DNA from 4 places in the Sedimenticola selenatireducens genome. Region 4 is predicted to be linked to each of the others. Evidence: predicted binding sites of a transcription regulator. Region 4 holds the regulator's gene; each other region holds the start of a gene.
The links. The regulator sigma-54, encoded in region 4, starts transcription at its own class of promoters, with help from an activator protein. The targets are predictions, from matches to a motif close to TGGCANGNTNCNTGCTT.
Positions count from the first base shown of each region.

Region 1: flgG (flagellar basal-body rod protein FlgG) is a predicted target of sigma-54. The motif match lies at 4,328-4,344, and genes of this name have one in related genera.
Region 2: glnA (glutamate--ammonia ligase) is a predicted target of sigma-54. The motif match lies at 4,740-4,756, and genes of this name have one in related genera.
Region 3: ACHZBF_RS17885 (TorF family putative porin) is a predicted target of sigma-54. The motif match lies at 3,867-3,883, and genes of this name have one in related genera.

Region 1 covers NZ_CAXXYC010000003.1:121,163-126,864, forward strand. The annotation lists gene ACHZBF_RS04195 (CheR family methyltransferase) at 1-66, shown strand, start outside; gene flgB (flagellar basal body rod protein FlgB) at 454-843, shown strand; gene flgC (flagellar basal body rod protein FlgC) at 846-1,259, shown strand; gene ACHZBF_RS04210 (flagellar hook assembly protein FlgD) at 1,338-2,018, shown strand; gene flgE (flagellar hook protein FlgE) at 2,042-3,325, shown strand; gene flgF (flagellar basal-body rod protein FlgF) at 3,481-4,221, shown strand; gene flgG (flagellar basal-body rod protein FlgG) at 4,389-5,174, shown strand; gene flgH (flagellar basal body L-ring protein FlgH) at 5,190-5,702, shown strand, end outside.
Region 2 covers NZ_CAXXYC010000004.1:1,354,051-1,359,752, forward strand. The annotation lists gene glyS (glycine--tRNA ligase subunit beta) at 1-782, opposite strand, end outside; gene glyQ (glycine--tRNA ligase subunit alpha) at 775-1,707, opposite strand; gene ACHZBF_RS17460 (tRNA (5-methylaminomethyl-2-thiouridylate)-methyltransferase) at 2,087-3,130, shown strand; gene ACHZBF_RS17465 (sulfurtransferase TusA family protein) at 3,127-3,360, shown strand; gene ACHZBF_RS17470 (cation diffusion facilitator family transporter) at 3,365-4,516, shown strand; gene glnA (glutamate--ammonia ligase) at 4,869-5,702, shown strand, end outside.
Region 3 covers NZ_CAXXYC010000004.1:1,441,193-1,446,894, reverse strand. The annotation lists gene ACHZBF_RS17905 (hypothetical protein) at 1-76, opposite strand, end outside; gene ACHZBF_RS17900 (MaoC/PaaZ C-terminal domain-containing protein) at 253-735, opposite strand; gene ACHZBF_RS17895 (VOC family protein) at 788-1,195, opposite strand; gene ACHZBF_RS17890 (methyl-accepting chemotaxis protein) at 1,272-2,849, opposite strand; gene ACHZBF_RS17885 (TorF family putative porin) at 3,149-3,793, opposite strand; gene ACHZBF_RS17880 (hypothetical protein) at 4,044-4,472, opposite strand; gene ACHZBF_RS17875 (hypothetical protein) at 4,587-4,982, shown strand; gene ACHZBF_RS17870 (N-acetylmuramidase domain-containing protein) at 5,201-5,702, shown strand, end outside.
Region 4 covers NZ_CAXXYC010000001.1:220,444-226,145, forward strand. The annotation lists gene hpf (ribosome hibernation-promoting factor, HPF/YfiA family) at 1-204, opposite strand, end outside; gene ACHZBF_RS01090 (RNA polymerase factor sigma-54) at 229-1,731, opposite strand; gene lptB (LPS export ABC transporter ATP-binding protein) at 1,852-2,577, opposite strand; gene lptA (lipopolysaccharide transport periplasmic protein LptA) at 2,585-3,100, opposite strand; gene lptC (LPS export ABC transporter periplasmic protein LptC) at 3,084-3,653, opposite strand; gene kdsC (3-deoxy-manno-octulosonate-8-phosphatase KdsC) at 3,696-4,220, opposite strand; gene ACHZBF_RS01115 (KpsF/GutQ family sugar-phosphate isomerase) at 4,273-5,271, opposite strand; gene ACHZBF_RS01120 (calcium/sodium antiporter) at 5,268-5,702, opposite strand, start outside.

The DNA of each region.
Region 1 (5,702 bases), on a different contig from region 4:
TCGGCCCATACCGACCGTTTTGAAATGGTCAGCAAGCTGGGTGGTATCGCCTACCGCCTGAAATAGCCAAACCGGCTACGGTTTGCCGCCGGGCAGCAGCCGCTTGCCGGTCACCGCTGCCGTATTTACCGCACCCCCGAACGCCTCAAGCGTCTGCACCACAGAGAACACCCGACCAATCGTAGGTCGCGTTAGCCGAAGGCGTAACTCGACAGACCGAGCGCTTTTGTCGGATTACGCTGCGCTCATCCGACCGACGATACTCAGCCGCCCACCGCACGCGGTTCGAGAATTCCCCAGGCCGGTCAGGACTTGCCGTCGCCGCGGCCCCCGGTTGCCGGTTGCCGCTTTCCTGCTTGCCGTATCTCTGAAAAAATCCCATAAAAACAATGAAGTGCAGAGTTGGCATGTTGTCTGCTAATAGGTTTTCAGGAAAAACCAGGAAGCAGACCTATGAGTTTTGACAAAATACTTGGAATCCATGCCCAGTCACTCCAACTGCATGCAAAGCGTGCCGAGGTGCTGGCCGGTAATATCGCCAATGCGGATACCCCGGGCTACAAGGCGCGGGATTTTGATTTCAGTGAAGTGCTTCAGCAACAGACCGCTCAGCAGTCCAAGCTAAGGACCACCCACCAGAGCCATATACCACTGGATAACGGCATCATCTCACCCAGTGAGATGGCGTATCGCATACCCAGTCAGCCGAGTCTGGATGGCAACACCGTGGATAGCCAGCTTGAACATACCGCCTACGCGGAAAATGCCATTCAGTATCAGACCAGTCTGCGCTTCCTCAGTGGCACCATCCAAACCCTCAGAAAAGCAATTACGGGGCAATAATCATGTCAATGTTCAAGATATTCGACACCGCCGCCTCCGGCATGAGTGCGCAGTCCCTGCGATTGAATACAGTGGCCAGCAACATGGCCAATGTGGACAGTGTCAGCAGCAGCGTTGAAGAGACCTACAAGGCCCGACAGCCGGTCTTCAGCGCGTTGCTGAATCAACTCAATCCGGATGAGCCGGCCGTGGGCGTTCAGGTGAAAGGAGTTGTCGAGAGCAATGCCCCCCTGAATATGGAATATGCCCCGAATCATCCCAAGGCCAATGAAGAGGGTTATATCTTCCGGCCCAACGTCAACGTCATGGAGGAGATGGCCAATATGATCTCCGCCTCGCGCTCGTATCAAAGCAACGTCGAAGTGGTCAATACAGCCAAACAGCTGATGGTTGCCACATTGCGATTAGGTGAATAAATCGTCAGCAGCGATTTTTTTGCGTAACCCCGTAGCGGTAAGGCGCAAGGACGCGCCGAACAATAAAGGAGCAGTTAAATGAGCAGTGTCAACGCAGCCAGTACCGACCAGCTATACCAGACCCTGGGTCTCTCGCGTGAGCTTGAGGAGAAGAAAGACAATGAACTGGGGATGGAGGATTTTCTTGAATTGATGGTGACTGAACTGACCCATCAGGACCCGACCAAGCCGATGGATAACAGTGAGCTGGCAACCCAGATATCACAGTTTGCCGCGGTCTCCGGTATTGATGAGTTGAACAACTCGTTCTCGAATTTTTCCGACACCATGATTTCCGATCAGGCACTGCAGGCAGCCAATCTCGTGGGGCGTGACGTGTTGGTGCCGGTCAATACCGGCAATCTTGAGGCGGGAGGATCCATTAAGGGTGTGGTTGGCGTTACCGAACCGGCCAGCGATGTCACGGTGCGGATATCCGATGCCTCTGGTGAGTTGATAAAAGAGATTCAACTGGGCACCCAGCCCAAGGGTGAAGTGAGCTTCACCTGGGATGGTCTGGATGAGAGTGGGGAGGCGGTAGCGCCAGGGCAGTACCAGATTGAGGCCCAAGCCAAAGTGGATGGTGAGAGTGTGACGCCATATACATTAATTGAGGCCCGGGTGGGCAGCGTCAGCATCGGCGGGGCAGGGCAGGGGCTTACCGTCAATCTGGCCGGCCTGGGGCCTGTGTCATTCAGTTCCGTAGCAGAAATCCGCTGATTATTTAACGAGGAGATTAGAGTATGCCTTTTCGCATTGCACTGAGCGGACTTGATGCCGCATCCACCGACCTTCAGGTGACAGGTCACAATATAGCCAACGCGGCAACCAATGGATTCAAACAGTCCCGCGCCGAGTTTGCCGATATTTACGCCAACTCCATCCAGGATGTCAGTACCACCTCGGCCGGCCGGGGTGTGCGGGTCAGCCGGGTGGCGCAGCAGTTCAGCCAGGGAAATATTGACTTCACGGCAAGCAACCTGGATCTGGCGCTGAACGGGGAGGGGTTTTTCACTCTGGCGGATGCCAACGGTAATACCTCTTATACCCGCGCGGGCGCCTATACGGTGGATCGGGATGGTTATGTGGTGAATCACACCAATGACCGTTTGCAGGTGTTTGCCCCGATCGGTACCAGCGGCACCAATTTTAATACCGGCTCGACAACCGATCTGCAGCTTCCAACCCTCTCCGGTACACCGTCCGCTACCACCAGCGCCAATGTGGCGGTCAATCTGGACTCCAGCGGAACCGCGACAGCGGCGGCTACCCTGTTTGATCCGGCAGTGGCTACCAGCTACGACAACTCAACATCGACTACCGTTTATGACTCACTGGGAACGGCGCACACCATGACCATGTACTTCAGGCAGTCGACAGTGGCGAATGAGTGGAATGTCTATACCACGGTCGACGGCAATATTGTTACGCCGACGACAAACTCAACCGCCGCCCCCTCTTCCGCCGCCTATCCCAGTGCGACGGTAAATTTTGACACATCGGGCGCATTGGTAACGGGATCGGGCAGTATTTCGGCCACCGGTACGTTGGCTTATAACGCCTACCCTATTGCCGGTGCGGCGCCGCTCAACATGACCTTTGATATGAATAACAGCACCCAGTTCGGGTCGGCATTTGCAGTCAATAACCTGACTCAGGATGGCTATGCCCCAGGCAGGCTGAGTGGCGTTGATATCGATAACACCGGTGTGGTATCGGCCCGTTTTACAAATGGACAGTCCACGGCATTGGGCAAGGTGGCATTGGCCAAGTTCAACAATCCGCAGGGACTGCGTCAGCTGGGTGATACCAGTTGGGCGGAGACCTTCACCTCCGGCAATGTGCAGATGGGCGAGGCGGGTACGTCCAGTTTTGGCCTGGTTCAGTCGGGCGGGTTGGAGAACTCCAATGTGGATATTGCCGAGCAACTGGTCAACCTGATCACCGCGCAGCGTAATTATCAGGCCAATGCCCAGGTGATCACCACCGCCGACACGGTGACCCAGACGATTATCAATATTCGATAAGGTCGGTGGCATGTAGGAGGCCCGCCCCGGGCCGAATTTTACGGGGGTTTCGAGAGCGACATGATTCGCGGCGAGGGCGCCGCTCCTACGGGGTGCGGGTTGTAGGGTGGGCACGTTGTTTGTGCCCACGCGGATGAAATTCACAGGAGAAGACAATGGATCGCATGTTATTTGTTGCGATGAGCGGCGCCAAAGAGACCTTGTTGGCCCAGTCAAATAACAGCAACAACCTGGCGAATGCCAGCACCCCAGGCTTCTTGGCCGACCTGCAGCAGTTCCGCAGCATGCCGGTGTTCGGGGATGGTTATCCCACCCGGGTCTACGGCATGAGTGAGCAACCCGGTGTTGATTTCAAGCACGGGGCGATCGTGCATACCGGTCGGGATCTGGATGTCGCTATCAATGGCGACGGCTGGTTTGCTGTGCAGTCACGCGATGGCGGTGAGGCCTATACCCGCCGTGGCGACCTCAAGCTGGATGCCAACGGCCTGCTGACCACCGGCAACGGTTTGCCGGTGATCGGCAATAGTGGACCGATTGCCATACCACCGGCGGAGAAGATAGAGATTGCATCCGATGGCACCATCTCCATTCGTCCCCTGGGTCAGGGGGCTGGAGAGTTGGCGGAGATCGACCGGATCAAGATGGTGGCGCCCTCGCTGGAGGGGATGGAGAAGGGGACGGATGGCCTGATGCGCCAGCAGGATGGCCAACTGCTGGAGGCGGATGCCGAGATACAGCTGGCAACCGGCTCGCTGGAAAGCAGTAATGTCAATATCGTGGATTCCATGGTGGACATGATCGATTTCTCCCGCCGCTTCGAGATGCAGGTGAAGATGATGAAGACGGCAGAACAGACGGATGAGTCCTCAGCCAGCATCATGCGTATCGGCTGACCCGATGGTTGCAAAAAGCGAACTGTAGGAGCGGCGCCTCGCCGCGAAATCGGCCCGGGGCGGGCCTCCTACAGGTTGATAAAAGCGATGGTCGGGTTAACGTGGTTGGCACGCAGATTGCCTTCACTATTGTTAGTCAACAAACAACGACAAGAGGATGACACCCTATGTACCCCGCACTCTGGATAGCAAAAACAGGATTGGATGCGCAGCAGACCCGCATGTCGGTCATTTCCAATAATCTTTCCAATGTCAGTACCACCGGGTTCAAACGGGATCGTGCCTCGTTCGAGGATCTGATCTACCAGAATGTGCGTCAGGTCGGCGCGCAGTCGTCACAGGACACCCAGCTGCCATCGGGTCTGGCCATCGGTACCGGTGTACGCACAGTGGCCACGCAGAAGCTGCATACCCAGGGCAACATCATGCAGACCGGCAACTCGCTGGATATGGCCATTCAGGGTCGGGGCTTCTTTCAGGTACTGCATCCCGATGGTTCCATTGTGTACACCCGCGATGGCTCGTTCGGTATGAGTTCGGATGGACAGATCGTGGACAACAATGGCTATGCCCTGGAGCCGGCTATTACCGTCCCGGCCAACACCCTGAGTATCACCGTGGGCTCGGATGGCGTGGTCTCGGCTTTGGTGTCGGGTAACAGCACGCCGACCCAGATCGGTACCATCGAGCTGGCGGATTTTGTCAACCCGACCGGATTGGCGGCAGTGGGTCAGAACCTGTTCCGGGAGACCGCGGCCAGTGGTGCCCCCACGACGGCTACCCCGGGTGTTGACGGCGTGGGTACGGTCAATCAGGGCTCGCTGGAAAGCTCCAATGTTAACGTGGTGGAGGAGATGGTCAACATGATTGAGACCCAGCGCGCCTACGAGATGAACTCCAAGGCGATCTCCACCACCGACGATATGTTGGCCTATGTGAGCAATCAGCTCTAACAACAGGTACTTGAGATGATGAATCGGCTCTTCTCCTTAATGATGCTGGCATTGACCGCCGTCGCACTGGCCGGCTGTAACACGGCTCCGGTGCGCGACCCGGCGTATGCGCCGATTCGCCCGGTGGTGGCCGCGCCGAAACCGGAAGGCAATGGCGCCATCTACCAGGCCGGGTATGAGCAGTCCTGGTTTGAAGATATGCGTGCCCGCCGTGTGGGTGACATGCTGACCATCGAGCTGGTTGAGAAGACTGATGCGAAAAAAAGCGCCACCACCGAAGTCAGCAAATCCAACAGCAACAGCGTCACCAATCCGACCCTGCTCGGTTCCACGCCACAATTCAATGCGCCGGGCTTGCTGCCGCTGGCCAGCAATCGGGGTAACAATCTCGGATTCTCCCTGGAGTCGGAACACGATTTTTCCGGTGAGGGTGACAGCGAACAGAACAACGAGTTGACAGGCAATATCACCGTGACGGTCATCGAGGTGCTGCCCAATGGCTATCTGGTGGTCCGTGGCGAGAAGCGG
Region 2 (5,702 bases), on a different contig from region 4:
GCCTCGGCAGTCTGGGCAACCTGCTGGCGGATCTTTTCCCGGCGTTGGTTAAAGTCTGCGATCACCCGGCCCTGTTCCTGCAGTAGCTCGACATATTGGGCCGGATTCTCAATACGGATAGGCTGGGGGTGGTGGAAGCGGTGGCCCCGGGTCAGATTGCCGGCATCGGTATCCAGCAGTCGACAGGGAACCACTTGCCCGCCCAACAGGAACAGCAGCCACTGTACCGGACGCACAAACTGCGCCTCTGATGCGCCCCAGCGCATCCGCTTGGGAATGGGCAGGCGGTTGAGCGCCTCCTCGGCAATCGCGGGCAGCAGCTCCGCGGTTGGTTTTCCCTGCTCCTGAAGCTTGTAGACCAGCCATTCGCCCTTATCGGTAGTGAGCCGTTCCAGTTGGTCGACGCTGGTGTTACAGGAGCGGGCAAATCCCTGTGCTGCCTTGGTCGGGTTGCCCTCGGCATCGAAAGCGGCCTGAACGGCAGGTCCCCGGCGTTCGGTCTCGCGATCCGGTTGGGCTGTGCTACAGGCCTCTACCCGCAGGGCGAGCCTTCGCGGGGTGGCATAGGCATGCACCGCTCCATGTTGCAGGTTGGCGCGCTCCAGACCTTCCACAAATGTGGTGGTCAGGGCATCAGAGAGTTTTTTCAGGGCGACCGGAGGCAGTTCTTCGGTGCCGAGTTCAAACAGCAGATCGGCACATTGACTCGCGCCTTCCACGGCGCGATCCCCGCGGGAGGCCTCCGGCCGTCCAATTTCATTCCCGACGAAATTGTCAGCCATGGGCCAGCTCCTTCGAATTCTTCAGCATGGGGAAGCCCAGTTTTTCCCGGGCATCGTAATAGGCTTGGGCGACAGCCCTGGCCAGGGCGCGCACACGCAGTATATAGCGTTGCCGTTCGGTCACCGAGATGGCGTGCCGGGCGTCCAGCAGATTGAACGCATGGGATGCCTTCAATACCTGTTCGTAGGCGGGTAGCGGGAGGCCCAGCTCGATCAGCTTGCTGCTCTCCTTTTCACACTGGTCGAAATAACCAAACAGGAATTCCACATCCGCGTGTTCGAAGTTGTAGGCGGACTGCTCTACCTCGTTCTGATGGAACACATCGCCATAGGTGACCGGACCCTGGGGACCCTGGGTCCAGACCAGATCGAATACACTCTCCACATTCTGCAGGTACATGGCGATACGCTCGAGGCCATAGGTGATCTCACCGGTCACCGGCCGGCAGTCGATACCCCCTACCTGTTGAAAATAGGTGAACTGGGTGACCTCCATGCCGTTCAACCACACCTCCCAGCCCAGACCCCAGGCGCCAAGCGTCGGCGATTCCCAGTTGTCCTCGACAAAACGGATATCGTGCACCTTGCTGTCGAGACCGAGCATCTCCAGGGAGCCCAGATAAAGTTCCTGGATGTTCAGCGGCGACGGTTTCAGCGCCACCTGGAACTGATAATAGTGCTGCAACCGGTTGGGATTGTCGCCATAGCGGCCATCGGTGGGGCGGCGAGAGGGCTGTACATAGGCGGCATTCCAGGGCTCCGGTCCGATGGAGCGGAGGAAGGTGGCGGTGTGAAAGGTTCCGGCGCCCACCTCCATGTCATAAGGCTGCAGGATCACACAACCCTGTTCCGCCCAGTAACGCTCGAGGGCAAAAATCAGGCCCTGGAAGGTGGAGGAGTCAGGGCCATTGTTCGAATTCGTCATGGTTCAGGTTAAGGCTCTATATGAAAAGGAAAAAACGGATCGCGCCAGTATATCGTTTTGACGCTGGATTGTTGAGTCTTTGACCTTCGGGATCACTCGCCTCATTGACCCGGTTCTATATAAATCCTCGCAAAGACACAAAGATAGCGTATCGGCTCCAGATCCCGGTCTTCCGGCACTCTGGCTGTCTTCGCCAGAACAGTTTTGTCAAATGACGCTGCCTGGTTAATCCTGTCACCGATCCAGAGAGCGCGGAAACGGGTCTTGTCAGCCGGTGCGGATGCCCAGCCGGCTTCCGTGAATTGAACATTTCTTTGAAGTGAGGTGAGCCAACAGCATACAATATCAGGCCGAGACGCCTCCAGACTTTAATACCATCATGACTAGACAACGCAAGGCCGTAGCCCTCATCTCCGGTGGCCTGGACTCATTGCTGGCCGCCAAAGTGATCCAGCAGCAGGGAATCCATGTGGAAGGAATCAACTTCTTCACAGGGTTCTGTGTGGAAGGCCACACCCACGCCATACGCCAGAAGGACCGGGCCAGGCCCAAGCGCAACAACGCCCTGTGGGTGGCCGAACAGCTGGGAATCAAGCTGCACATTATCGATATTGTGGAGGAGTACAAGGACATCGTGTTCAATCCCAAACACGGCTATGGGGCGAACCTGAATCCCTGCCTGGATTGCAAGATCTTCATGGTGAAGAAGGCCCAGGAGTGGATGGCAGAAAACGACTTCGATTTTATCATTACCGGTGAAGTGGTCGGTCAGCGCCCCATGTCCCAGCGCAAGGACACCATGCCGGTGGTGGCGCGGGATTCCGGGGCGGCGGATCGCCTGGTCCGGCCGCTGTCGGGCCAGAACCTGCCGGCGACCCTGCCGGAGCGCGAAGGTTGGATCTCCCGGGACAGGCTATACGGATTCAATGGCCGCAGCCGCAAGCCACAGATGGCGCTGGCGGAAGAGTTTGGGCTGAAGGATTATGCCCAGCCGGCCGGTGGCTGCTGTTTTCTGACCGATGCGCAGTATTCGGTCAAGCTGGCCGACCTGTGGCGGGCGCGGGGTGAGAAACAGTATGAGATGGATGACATCATGTTGTTGAAGGTGGGACGGCACCTGCGACCACGGCCGCACTTCAAGGTGATCATCTCCCGCGAAGAGGGTGAAGGTAACTTTCTGCAAGGGTATCGCAAGCAGTTTGTGAGTCTCCTCACCACCAGCCATGCCGGACCGTTGGCACTGTTGGATGGAGCAGTGAATGATGACGATATTGCGCTGGCAGCCCGGCTGGTGGCCCGCTACAGCCAGGGCAAGCAGGCGGATCTGGTGGAATTGACGGTTACCGGCCTGGATGGCCGCCAGCAGCAGTTGTCGGTCAAGCCACTGGGCGCGGACGAGATTCCCCAGGAGTGGTACATATGAAACCTGTGATTGTGGATGCACGGCGGCTGCTCTGCCCGATGCCGGTCATCCGGGTGCAAAACCGGGTCAAGGAGTTGCCACCGGGTACCCGGGTCGAGGCCATCTGTACCGATCCCGGTGCACTCAATGATATTCCGGCCTGGTGTCGCATCAATGGCCATAAGCTGATCGAGACGCGCACGGAAGATAACGAGTACATCATCGTGGTCGAGGTGGGTGAGGACAGCTGACCCAATGAATCAGGTTATCGATCCAAAGCGCCTCCGCTATCAGGCCATCCAACGTGTCACCGTAGTCGGTGTGTTGGTCAATCTACTGCTGGCCGCGAGCAAGACCATTATCGGTATTGCAGCCCAGTCCCAGGCGCTGGTGGCGGATGGCATACACTCACTTTCCGACCTGTTATCGGATGGCCTGGTCTACTTCGCCGCCAAACAGGCTAATCATGGCCCTGACGAGGCGCACCCTTACGGCCATGGCCGGTTTGAAACCGCGGCGACCCTTGGCCTGGGCATCCTGCTGGCGCTGGTGGCCATCGGCATTACCTGGGATGCGGTGGGGCGGCTGTTTACCCCGGAGGCCCTGCTGCACCCGAAGCCGCTGGCTCTGTATGCCGCCCTGTTCTCCATAGTGGCCAACGAGGCGCTCTACCATTACACGGCGGCGGTGGCGCGCAAGATTAAATCAGATCTGTTGCAGGCCAATGCCTGGCACCACCGATCGGACGCCCTCTCATCGGTGGTGGTATTGATCGGCGTGGGTGGGACCATGGCCGGACTGCCATATCTGGACGCCATCGCCGCTGTCGGTGTCGGCCTGATGATCGCCAAGATCGGCTGGGATCTGAGCTGGCCGGCATTTCAGGAACTGGTGGATGAGGGGCTGGACGAGGAGCGTCTGGAGAGTATCCGCGCGATTATCCATCAGATCGGCGGTGTCATGGATATCCATATGCTGAGGACCCGCCGGATCGGTGGTGAAGCGAGCGTTGATGTACATATTCTGGTCGAGCCCTGGCTGAGTGTTTCAGAGGGCCACATGATCGGGCAGATGGTGATCGATCGCCTGCTGGATGAGATTACCGAGGTGATGGACGTCACGGTGCATATCGATCCGGAAGATGACGAGAAGGCAATACCCTGCGAGGGTCTGCCGCTCAGGGCGGAAGCGGAAAAACTGCTGTCGCAGCAGTGGCGCGGTATTCCCGGCGCGGAAAAACGGCGGCGGGTCGTGCTCCATTATCTGGCAGGGAAAATCAATGTGGATGTCTACTTCTCCCTGGACGATTTGTCAGACGGAGAGGCGCAGGAGAAATTTACCCGGACACTCCAGGAGAAGGCGGCCGAGCGGCCGGAATTTGGAGTGGTCAGGGCCTATTATGGGTAACCGCACCATTATGGTGCATATACGGCCGCACTCGCTTTATTTTGGTGCGTCTGCCCTTTGGGGCGAAGCCGGGATGCGTCCTGGGGATACGCGGGCTCAACGGGACTGTTACTGCGCAAGGTGTGCTAATCCCCTGTAATCATTTCTGTTTCCCGCCCCTGGTGGAATCGTAGTAAAATCCTCTGTCCGGTTGGGGAGGGGGAGTCAACAGATACCCTAACCGTGGCACAGTACTTGCTAAACACAGGACATGCTTTGGTGCCCCGTAGGGGTGTCCCAAATCGCAAGAATCTTTAATTGATGGCCACGCTGTGGTCCGCATAATCTCAAATACTAACTGCTGGAGAACCTCATGGCCTCAAAAGTCCTGAAGATGATCAAAGACAACGAAGTGAAGTTCGTCGATTTCCGCTTCACCGATACCCGTGGTAAAGAGCAGCATGTCTCCGTACCGGCTCACACCATCGATGAGGACCTCTTCACCGACGGCAAGATGTTTGATGGTTCCTCCATTGCCGGCTGGAAAGGCATCAATGAATCCGACATGGTACTGATGCCGGACCCCGAGACCGCGGTGCTGGACCTGTTCGCGGATGAAGTGACCCTGAATATCACCTGCGACATCCTGGAGCCCTCCACCATGGAAGGTTACGAGCGTGACCCCCGCTCGGTGGCCAGACGTGCCGAGGCTTATCTCGCCTCCACCGGCATTGCCGACGCCGCATTTTTTGGCCCTGAGCCCGAGTTTTTCATCCTGGACGATATCCGCTGGGGAGCCGACATGAGCGGCGCCTTCTACAAGATTGATTCGGAAGAGGCTGGCTGGAACTCCGAGCGTGTCTATCAGGATGGCAACATCGGCCACCGTCCGGGTACCAAGGGCGGCTATTTCCCGGTACCCCCGGTCGACTCCCTGAACGATATCCGTGCCGCCATGTGTCTGGCGATGGAAGAGATGGGCGTCCCGGTCGAGGTGCATCACCACGAAGTGGCCACTGCTGGACAGTGCGAAATCGGTACCAAGTTCAGCACCCTGGTGCAGCGCGCCGACTGGGTGCAGGTACAGAAGTACGTGACCTGGAATGTGGCCCACGCCTATGGCAAGACTGCTACCTTCATGCCCAAGCCGCTGGTGGGCGATAATGGTTCCGGTATGCATGTGCACATGTCCCTGGCCAAGGGTGGC
Region 3 (5,702 bases), on a different contig from region 4:
GCCGCTCCTGGACAGACGCGCAACCCGCCAGCACCAGCAGGCACAGCCCGAGAATTACCATAGTCCGTTTTTTCATAACCACTCCCAAATGTCAGGCCGGCCGGTTCACTTTTCTGGTGGATGCACGCTCACTTATCCACCCTACCCAACTGCACAGCGCCCAGTATAGAAATTGTTACCGTAAGGAAAAGTATAGGCGCCAGCAGTTTTCGCGGCGGAGCGGTCGCTACCCAAGAATCGATCCCGAGCTCCCTATGCGGGATTTCGCCTGACAAACCAGGTGGAATTGAGGGTCGACACCACCTCATCCCCCTGGCGCCGCATCTCGTTCTGAAGTTTGATCATGCCCTCGCCGGGACGGCTGCCCAGTTCACGCATCTCGGCGATTTCAGTCCGGGCCGACAGCCGGTCGCCGGCAAACACCGGTTTCAGCCAGCGGATGTTGTCCCAGCCGGGAGAGATCACCGTGCTGGCGTTGGGAAACGCCTCCTTGCTGAGGCGACGCCAGATGGCCGCCACCTGCGGGCCGGAGGCGATCAGTCCGCCCCAGCCCTGGGCAACGGCGGCCGCCTCGTCCAGGTGAAACGGCTCCGGATCATACAGTTTGGCAAAGGCGATCATCTCCTCACGGCGCATCTCCCAATCACCATATTCAAACACCTGGCCGACCGTGAAGTCCTCAAACCAGAGCATATCCGGGAAAACACCGGCCACCGCGGGCTCATTTTCATGCATAGACTTACCTGTTTCTGGAGGGGTGGCGGCCTTTCATCCGCCTGAAAACCGGTCAATCCCTGGGCCCGATCCAGCAGAACGGATTGTGGGCAATCTCCCAGAGATGACCATCGGGGTCCTTAAAGTAACCCGAATAGCCACCCCAGAAAACCTTTTGCCCCGGTTTCACCAGGGTCGCGCCGGCGGAGACCGCCTGCGCCAGCAACGCATCCACTTCCGCCTCACTCTCCACATTGTGCGCCAGGGTGAAGCTGTTAAAGCCGCTGCCCTGCGCCGAAACCTGGGCATCCTCCGCCAGGGCTTCACGGCCGTAGAGTCCCAGCCAGCTGCCATTCAGGGTAAAAAATGCCACCGTGGGCGGCGATTCCATGCGCGGAAAGCCCAGTCCATCCTCATAAAATCGGACCGACTTTTCTAGATCCCCGACACCCAGGGTGATCATGCTGATTCGCGGTTTCATCTGCCCTCCATTGGTGCGGCTATGGGGCTAAGCATAGCGGAAATCACTCACGGGATGGCACGCCGGGCCCGGTGAATCAGCCACGCTTGTCCATGAATTGATCCACCAGTCCATCCAGCCGGATAATGGATTGAACTATCTGTTCCGTGGCGGCGGCACTCTGCCTGGCACCCAGTGATGTCTCTTCGGAAACCTGGCTGATATTGACAATGCTTTTCTGAATATCATCCGCCACCGCGCTCTGCTCTTCGGAAGCCGTGGCTATCTGGAAGTTCATGTCGCTGATGGTATTGATGGTTTTCGTCAAGGTTCGCAACGCCTCACCCGCGCGCGCGGCAATATCGACGCAGTTACCGGCACTCGCCTGGCTCCGGTCCATGACCTGCACCGCCTCCCTGGCGCCACCCTGCAGATGGTCAATCATCTTCTCAATCTCCTGGGTCGACTCCTGGGTGCGACTGGCCAGGGTCCTCACTTCATCGGCCACCACGGCAAATCCGCGCCCCTGTTCACCGGCACGCGCCGCCTCAATGGCGGCATTGAGCGCCAGCAGGTTGGTCTGCTCGGCAATGCCCTTGATCACGGCAAGAATACTGCCGATATTTTCGCTGTAGCCGGAAAGCTGCTGGATCACCCCCGAGGATTGCTGGATCTCTTCACTGAGATGATGGATGGCACTAATCGCCTCTTCCACGACCCCCTGTCCGGCCTGACTCTCCCGCTGACTGGCGGCAGTGTGCTCAGCGGTCATGGCCGCGTTTCTCGCCACCTCCTGAACCGTGGCTGACATCTCCGTCATCGCCGTGGCCACCTGGGTAATCTCGCACTGCTGGGTGCTTACACCCTGGCTGGTGCGATTGGCCGCCTCCGATGTGACATCCGCAGTCTCGCGCAAGATTCGGGTGGTATCTGAAAGCCGGCCGATAACGGCATTAAGTTTGGAACGGCGCATGCGCATCGCCACCTGTATCTGACCGAATTCATCATCCCGATCAGTATAAATTTTGCACATCAACGGATTATCGAATATGGACCTGGCGCGCTTGACCAGGGCTGCCAGCGGCAACATCACCAGGGTATTGGCGATGACGATCAGTCCGGCACTCAGCAGCCATCCCACCACACTGTAGGCCTGCAGCGACTCCGTCAGGCTGGTCAGTGCTGCCGGCAGCAGCGCCACCAGGTTTGACAGAATCAGCAGATTGCGCACGCCCAGCCGGGCACGCAGACTCGGTTTATAGTTTTTCCCTTCCTGCAGCCTTTTGTATAAGTGGCTTGCCCGTGTGACACACGCTTTTTCCGGTTTATAGCGAACAGACTGGTACTCAAATGCCTGTCCGTTGAGCTCGATAGGCGTGACCAGGGCATCGACCCAGTAGTAATCACCGTTCTTGCAGCGGTTCTTCACCAGGCCCATCCAGGCTTTTCCGGATTTAACCGTATCCCAGAGATTCTGAAACGCGGCAGGCGGCATATCCGGATGGCGGACGACGTTGTGGTTCTTGTTCAGCAACTCATTTTCCGCAAAGCCACTGATGTCGACAAAGTCGGGGTTGATATAGGTAATGGCCCCCTTCAGATCTGTGGTGGAAAGTATGTTTGCATCGATGTTGAACTGCTTTTCCACATCGGTTACCGGATGATTAATCTTCATACGTTATTATTCTCTGCACACTGGTGAAAATTCATGGGTACGACATCGGCGCTGTTTATTCATGTACTGACATAGAGCGGCCCGGGGAGAAATAACTTGATTATGAACTGACATTCCTGTGCGTTCGCTTTGATTTATGTCAACCGCACACAGCCTGTCTATCCATGACACAGCCCCAAACTGCATGCCCTGGAGATATATCACTATGATGACAGGCCGCCCCCAAAAGCGAGGCTGCCACGCAATTCCGATCCGATGGGCAATGCGGGGCGGACAAAAGCCGCCCCGGCAGGATGTATTCAGAAGCTTTTTGAAATGGTCAGAATGCCACGGCCATCCGCCAGTGAGTTACTGCTACTGTCGGTATCTGTATAGGCCAGTTCAAAATCGACACCAAGAGCAGATTTGGTGACACCCAATTTCCAGTCCGTCACCTCCTCACCGGCATCGGGATCGTTATAGCCGATATGCAGCCCCAGACCGAAACCCTGCGGCAAGGCAAACTCTGCACCCGCCTCCCAGTAGGTGTTGTCATTGTCCGGATCATGGGAGACCTTGGCGCTAATGAAGTCGTAACTCAGGCCCACATAGACCTCTTCAAAATTGAGATCCGACTCGCTGGGATAGTCATAATGAATCACGCCCACATCCAACCCGAGGCCACTGGAAAATTCGGTACTGTAGCCACCGTACAGATCCAGCTCCACATTGGCATCGCTTTTGAAATCGACATTGGACCCCCACACCCCGATATAGAAACCGCTGGCGTGGGCATAGTCAAAGCCGCCCTGAATGGCCGGCCCGTTATCGGTCTGGGAAGTACCACGCCAGACGTAGTCGGAGGTTAACGCCACATTGGCGCTGATCGGCCCCTCAGCCAGCGCCAGCCCATTGTATGTACCCGCCAGCAGCGCGCCGGCGATAGCTAGTTTTTTCAGTTTCATGTTGAATTTACCTTCATTGCAGAGTGATGTATCAAGTAAAAAACCACGCAGACATGGTCGACTCACTTTCACTCAGCACGGCCTGTGCCAAATCAAAATAATTTTTATATTACAAACAGTTAGTATTCCAGCTTGGCCGTGAACGCAGACAGGCCGCACTCGATTTGTGCAGCGCAGCGAAAGAATCAAAAGGCATTGCTTCAATGTGGGGCAGCGTTAGCTTCAAACGGGTCACCATCCGGCAGCGTGCTCAACGCACCCGGTAGCCCGCATGGCAGGCGGTACAGGCCGCGGTGATCTCGCGCAGTGATTTGTAAGCCGCCAGCACATCACCCTCCTGGGCGATGCGGGAAAAACGGCTGGCGGAACGGTGCATCCGGGTACCGGCCTGCTGCATCCCCTGAGGATAGAACGGGGCCATATGGCTGGCGCCATGCTTTTCCAGGGAGCTCATGCCCAGTTCCGATTCGGCCAGGTCAGCGGCCGCATCCAGCCGCCCTTCCGCAAGCAGCAGTAACAATCGATCGAGTACCTCCAGATGGCCGCGCATATTCTGCAGCATATGCGCCTGCATGGGAGCCGGTAACTCAACCAGGATTCTGGGATCCGGTTCGGCAGCGGCCGGTGTGGCCAGGAGAAGGATCAATGGGACAGTCGTCAGATGGAATCGGTAGGACACGGGACACCTCGGAAGATTATTTGCCGGGCTCCATTCCAGGCGCAGAATGGCACACTTCAACGCCATAGACTCCCCCCATTCGGCAGATTCTGCAAGGCGTGCTAAATTCAGCCTATGGCCACCCTTCGCCGCTTCCGCAAACGTCCTGACCAGGCGGTTACCGCTATCAAACTGGCGCTGGACACCGAGGGCCTCCGTTATCGCAAATGGGGGGGCAATCAACATGGCCAGCCCGGTGACTGGCTGGTCGACAACGCGGGTGACATCTACACCGTCGCCGCCGATGTGTTTGCCCGCACTTACCGACAGGTCTCCCCCGGTCGTTTTATCAAGTCGACACCGGTGTGGGCGCGTAGGACCGAGCATGCGGGCACGCTGAAAACCCGCGAAGGCGAGTCGCACTTCGCCGCAGGTGATTATCTGGTGTTCAACCAGCCGGACGAAACCGATGGCTACTGCATGGCAGCGGAGCGGTTTCACGCCATGTACGAGCCGGATAACAGCGAATAACCGGTTCCGCCTGTCGGGTTAGCCGGAAACCCAACCTACGTTATTCGCGACACAGGTCGGATTAGCGCAGCGTCATCCGACGAAGATGTTGCGAGGTTGTGAAACGGTGGCGCACCCGACCCGTCGGGTTACGCTTTCGGCTGAGCAGACCTACCCCTGGTTCGGCGGCCGCACACTGCTATCCTCTTAACAGTCAGGCAGAGGATGGGGGCATCAAAATGGACATCGTCTCGCTCGTCAACGATCCGCGTATTCAGCAGATTCTTACGCACCCTGCCGACGAGGACGGCATCTGGCGCAGCGCACTGAAAAGGCTACTCGCCTCCGACATTCGGTTGACCCGGAAATCGGCCGGCGAATCCGCCATCAAGGCGTTGCAACGGCTGATGATTTTTCTCGGTTACTCCACCGCCGCCAGCGGCGCCTTTCTGATCGACGGCGACTTCGGCCGCGGGACCAACCGGGGGGTCGCCCAGTTCAAATACGACTACCAGCTCGGTGGAAAAATATCCCGCGCAGCGCTCTGTTATCCCTGTCAATGGAACAGCGCCGGTCGTCTGATCGATACTATCCCTGAGACCACCCTGGACCAGGCGACACTGCAGGCAATGCTGCTGGCGGCCTACCAGCGCTGTGAACACAATCAGGTGATGTCAGGCGACATCGACCTGGCGATCTTCCACCTCAACGCCCTGCATGAAAACCGCTTCCTCGATTGCC
Region 4 (5,702 bases):
CTCTTCTTCACAGTCGGCAAAGACATCGGCGCCATTCACATGGAGAGTAGCTTCCGCCTTCTGGCGCAGTTTCTCAACACTCAGGATGACATGGATCTTGGTGACATGATCAAAGTGCCGTTCCAGGCGCTCGAATTTTGTTTCGACATAGTTGCGCATGGCTTCGGTGATGTCCACATGATGACCGGTGATGCTGATTTGCATGATTTGCTCCTTGGTTACTGGCCTCTAGACGAGGCGCTTTCGCTCGTTTGATGGCGGGATCGCCATGGACTCGCGGTATTTTGCTACCGTCCGCCGTGCGACCTGAATGCCCTGATCGGCGAGTATGCTCGCCAGTTTGTTGTCGCTGAGTGGCTTGTTCGGCTTCTCGGCAGCGACCAGTTTCTTGATCAGTGCGCGTATCGCGGTGGCGGAACACTCTCCGCCTCCAGCCGTGCTGACATGGCTGGAGAAGAAATACTTGAATTCCAGCGTACCCCGGGGGGTATGCATATATTTTTGCGTGGTGACCCTGGATATGGTGGATTCATGCAGCTCCAGGGCCTCGGCGATGTCCCTCAATACCAGGGGCTTCATCGCCTCTTCGCCGTGCTCGAAGAATCCGCGCTGCAGTTCGACAATCTTGGTGGCCACGCGCAACAGCGTTTCATTGCGGCTCATCAGACTTTTGATAAACCAGCGCGCTTCCTGCAGATGATTCTTCAGGTAGTTGTTGTCGTCGCTGTTGTCGGCGCGCCGGATCAGCCGCGCGTATTCCGGGTTAACCCGGAGTTTGGGGGCGGCATCAGCGTTCAGATCCACATGCCAGACGCCATCTCGGCGGGTCACGAATACGTCGGGAATGACATATTGGGGTTCGGTTTCGGCCACCAGGCTGCCGGGGCGCGGTATCAGCGAGCGGATCAGCTGATTAATCGATTTCAGGGTGTCGTCATCAATCTTCAGCTTGCGTTTGATCTGGTTATGATCCTGCTGGGCCAGCAGGTCGAAGTGATTGTTGATCAGCTGAGTGGTCAGGGCCATGCACGGATGGGGATCCGTCAGCTGACTTAGCTGGATCAGCAGGCACTCCCTCAGGTCACGCGCGCCCACGCCGGGTGGGTCAAATTGCTGAATCCGGTGCAGCACCGCTTCGATCTCATCCAGCTCAACCTCGTCAGCGGACATGCTGACAAGAATCTCGTTCAGATCCATCCTCAGGTAACCGTCTTCATCGATGCCGTCAATGATTGAGACGGCAATCTCGCGGTCCAGATCGCTGAACGGGGTCAGGTTCAACTGCCAGGTGAGATAGTCGTAGAGGGTGCGGGCACTGCGGCGCTGGGCCAGGTAGTCACTGTCGCCGGCGTCCCGGGATGCCAGTCCGGAAGAGGGTGGTAGCGTGCTGTCGTAGACATCGTCCCAGCCGCTGTCCACCGGCAGCTCTTCCGGTATGGAGTTTGCCTCGCCGTTGACCTCTTTTTCGTTGTTGAGGTCATTGCTGCTGGCCTTGTCCCCTTTCAGGCCATCGCCATTGAGCCGCTCGATGGTGCGCTCTTGTTCATTCCCACGGGCCTCTTCGCGGGCGCTGTTCTCCTCTTCGGTCTCCAGCATCAGGTTGGAGTCGAGCGCCTCCTGAATCTCCTGCTTGAGATCCAGCGTAGAGAGTTGCAGCAAGCGGATGGCCTGCTGCAACTGCGGCGTCATGGTGAGATGTTGGCCAAGGCGAAGCTGGAGCGTTTGCTTCATGCGGGTATCTGGATCTGGTACGTAATTTGTATGGTTTTCACAGTTTCATTCTAGCGTAAAAAATCACCAGACGCACAAGGAGAAAATGGTTTATTGCCGTCAATCAACTGATGATCAACTCTAGAGACTGAACTCTTTTCCCAGGTAGACGGAGCGCACTTCCTGATTGGCCAGAATCTGCTCCGGTTCGCCCTCCGCCAGCACCTTGCCTTCGCTGATAATATAGGCGCGCTGACAGATGCCGAGGGTCTCCCGGACATTGTGATCGGTGATCAGTACGCCGATCCCCCGGGATGAGAGTGTACGGATAATATTCTGTATGTCCTTGACCGAGATCGGGTCGATACCGGCGAATGGTTCGTCAAGCAGTATGAAGCGGGGCTCCATGGCCAGTGATCGGGCGATCTCCAGGCGGCGACGTTCACCCCCGGAGAGACTCATCGCCTGGTTGTTGCGCAGATGGGTGAGGTTAAAGTCCACCAGCAGTGCTTCGCAGGCCTCGATCTGTTCCGGGGGTCGCAGATCCTTGCGGGTCTCCAGGATGGCGAAAATATTATTGAATACGGTCAGCTTGCGGAAGATGGAGGGTTCCTGGGCCAGATAACCCAGGCCGAGGCGCGCCCGGGCGTGCATCGGCAGGGCAGTGATGTCATGACCGTCTATGCGGATGGTTCCACCTTCCGAGGGAACCAGTCCGGCAATCATGTAGAAGCAGGTGGTCTTGCCGGCGCCGTTGGGTCCCAGCAGCCCCACCACTTCACCGCTCAAAACGTTCAGGGAGACACCGTTCACCACGGCGCGGCGGCGATAGTGTTTCGCCAGATTGTCAGCAGCCAGCAGGGTCATGGATCGATTACTTTTTTCCACCGATGGTGACCTTGACGCGCTCTTTGCCCTTGGCGCTGGCACCTGCCTTCACTACCGCCCGGGCGCGATCATAGATGATCCGGTCGCTCTTGAAGGTGTCCTGACCCTGGGTGAGTACGGCGTCACCGATCATATTGATGATTTCGCTGTTGGCAGAGTACTCGGTCTTCTTGGCGCGGCCCTTGATAGTGCCCTTGCCGTCTTCAGTATCCTGCTGAAAAGTGACCGGCTTGCCGACCGCCTCGATCTGATCAGTCTCGTTCTGGCGCTGGGTAACTGTTACCTTGTCGGCCTTGATAATGATGCTTCCCTGGGTCAGTTCCACATTGCCTTTATAGGTACTGATGCCGCTTCGGTCATCGATATCGACCGCGTCGGCCTCGATATAGATGGGTTGGTCCTTGTCCGACTGCAGGGCGGATACAACTCCCGGCAGTATCAGCAGCAGGGCAATGGCGAACCAGCGCCGGCCAGTGTGATGGGGCTTAGGGATTGACTTCATAGCGTCCTCGTACATTGGCAAGTAGTTTGATGCGGATTGGCTGCTGGAGCCATATCTGCATGCCTTTGGCGTCGATGTGGTCCTTGTTGCTGCGGACGTTCACTTCAGCGTCGGTCTCCACGTAGTTGTCGCCCGGCTGCACGCGCAGATCCCGGGTTCTGATACGCATCGGGCGTACCCCAAGTGCCGCAGAACGGTCGATTTTAACCGCACCCTGCAAAAGAAGCACCTCCCCATCCCCCGATAGCCAGCCAGTTTCGGAGTTGACCCGCCAGGGCGGCCGGTCCAGGTCATACAGGGTGAGGCGGGGTAACTTCAATTCGGTACTGTCGTCGTCCATAAAATGGGTCATGCGTTCGGCAACCAGGCGTTTGCCTGGTTTGCCGGAGAGATCCATCAAGGTGGAGTCAACCCCTTCCAGGTAGTAATCGGCCCTGTGTTCACGGGTGGTGTACCCCGGATCTTCCGCTGTGTTCTGTCTGGACAGCCAGAAGGTGCCCGCGACAAGTAGCAGCAGGATGCCGCCGATCATCAGGTTTTTCTGATCGATCATAAGGCGTTGCTTCCCACCAGCGGTACCGGGGTGATCGATGCTTTACTTGAGATATTTTTCAAATGCCTGCTCCAGGGTTCCCTGCGCCTCCATCAGCATTTCGCAGATCTCGCGTGCCGCCCCACGGCCACCACCGGCCAAAGTCTGCCAGTGGGCATGTTGTTTTACCAGCGGGTGGGCGTCCTGTACGGTAATCGCCAACCCGACCTGACGCATGATGGGCAGGTCGACCACGTCATCACCCACATAGGCAATCTGTTCATTTTTGAGGCCCAGTTTGTCCCGCAGCTCTTCGAAGGCCGGGACCTTGTGGCGTTGTCCCTGATAGACATCGCGGATACCCAGGCTCTCCATGCGAATGGTTACTACGTTGGAAGTGCGTCCGGTGATAATGCCGATCTCCACGCCGCTCTTCTGCAGCAGCTTCATGCCAAGGCCATCCTTGGAGTTGAACGCCTTGTACTCCTGCCCGTCATCCCCCAGGTAGAGGCTGCCGTCGGTCAGGACCCCGTCCACATCAAAGATAATCAGGCGGATCTGTTTCGCCCGGTTCAGGATCTCCTGCATCTTTTAAATCTTTCCTACCGCATTAAGTGAGTTGCCACAAGGCATTCATCGCTCAGACGATGCCCGCCAGCAACAGGGTGTGCATATTCAGGGCGCCGATCGGTATCTGCCGGTCATCCACTATAAACAGGGAGTTGATCTTCTTCTCCTGCATGATTTTCAGCACCTCGGCTGCCAGCATGTCGGCTCTGGCCGTGGTGCTGCCGTGGGTCATGACGTCGGTTATCAGGCAGTTACGTATATCGATCGGCCGGTCAAGGGTGCGGCGCAGGTCGCCATCCGTATAGATCCCGGCGAGACGACCCTGGTCATCAATTATTGCCGTCATGCCCAGCCCCTTCCTGGTCATCTCCAGCAATGCATCTTTAAGGCTCGCCCGGTCAGAGACCCGGGGTATCTGTTCGCCCGTTACCATGACATCACTCACCATCAGCAGTAGCCGGCGACCAAGACTGCCGCCGGGATGGGAGCGGGCAAAATCCTGCTCGGTGAAGCCCCGCGCCTCCAGTAGCGCGATGGCCAGCGCATCCCCCATGGCCAGGGTGGCGGTGGTGCTGGATGTGGGTGCCAGATTGAGTGGGCAGGCCTCCTGTGCCACGCTGACGTCGATATGGACATCAGCCTGCTGGGCCAGGTTGGATTGAGGATTACCCGTCATGGCAATCAACGGGACGCCCAGGCGCTTGATCAGCGGCAGGATGGTGAGCAGCTCGCTGGTCTCTCCCGAGTTGGAGAGGGCCAGTACCACATCCTTGGCGGTGATCATGCCCAGATCGCCATGGCTGGCCTCGCCCGGGTGGACAAAGAAGGCCGGACTTCCGGTGCTGGCCAGGGTAGCGGCGATTTTGCTGCCGATGTGGCCCGATTTACCCATGCCGGTCACCACGATACGGCCTTCACAGTTCAGCATAATGCCGCAGGCATGGGCAAAATCGCCATTGATCCGATCAGATAGCGCCTGGATGGCTGATGCTTCGTTATGAATCACCGCCAGTCCCAGGGCCTGGAGTTTTTTTGCCTCTTCGGGAGAGGGCTTGCAGTCCTTGTTCATGTGGCTTGCTGCTCTACTGTCTGTTGATATGCCGCGGGTTCAGCGGCCTTGACACTGCCGGTGTGCATGAAGAGTACCCCCTGATAGGCGAGAAAGGCCAGTACCAGCAGGAATCCTTCAATCCGGTTGATGCGCCCGGTACCGCCGAAGCCGTAACTGATGATAAACAGCGCCAGCGTCAGACCGATCATCATCGGCATGTCCCGGGTCAATACCAGCGGATCGAACGGGCCGGGGGCAATCAGTCCCGGCACCGCCAGGACCGCCAGCAGATTGTACATATTGGAGCCGATGACATTACCGATGGCAATATCGTGCTCATTCTTCAGGGCGCTGGCGATACTGGCTGCCAGTTCCGGCAGGCTGGTGCCCAAGGCGACGATGGTCAGGCCGATAATCAGGTCGCTGACGCCGTAGGCGGTGGCAATATT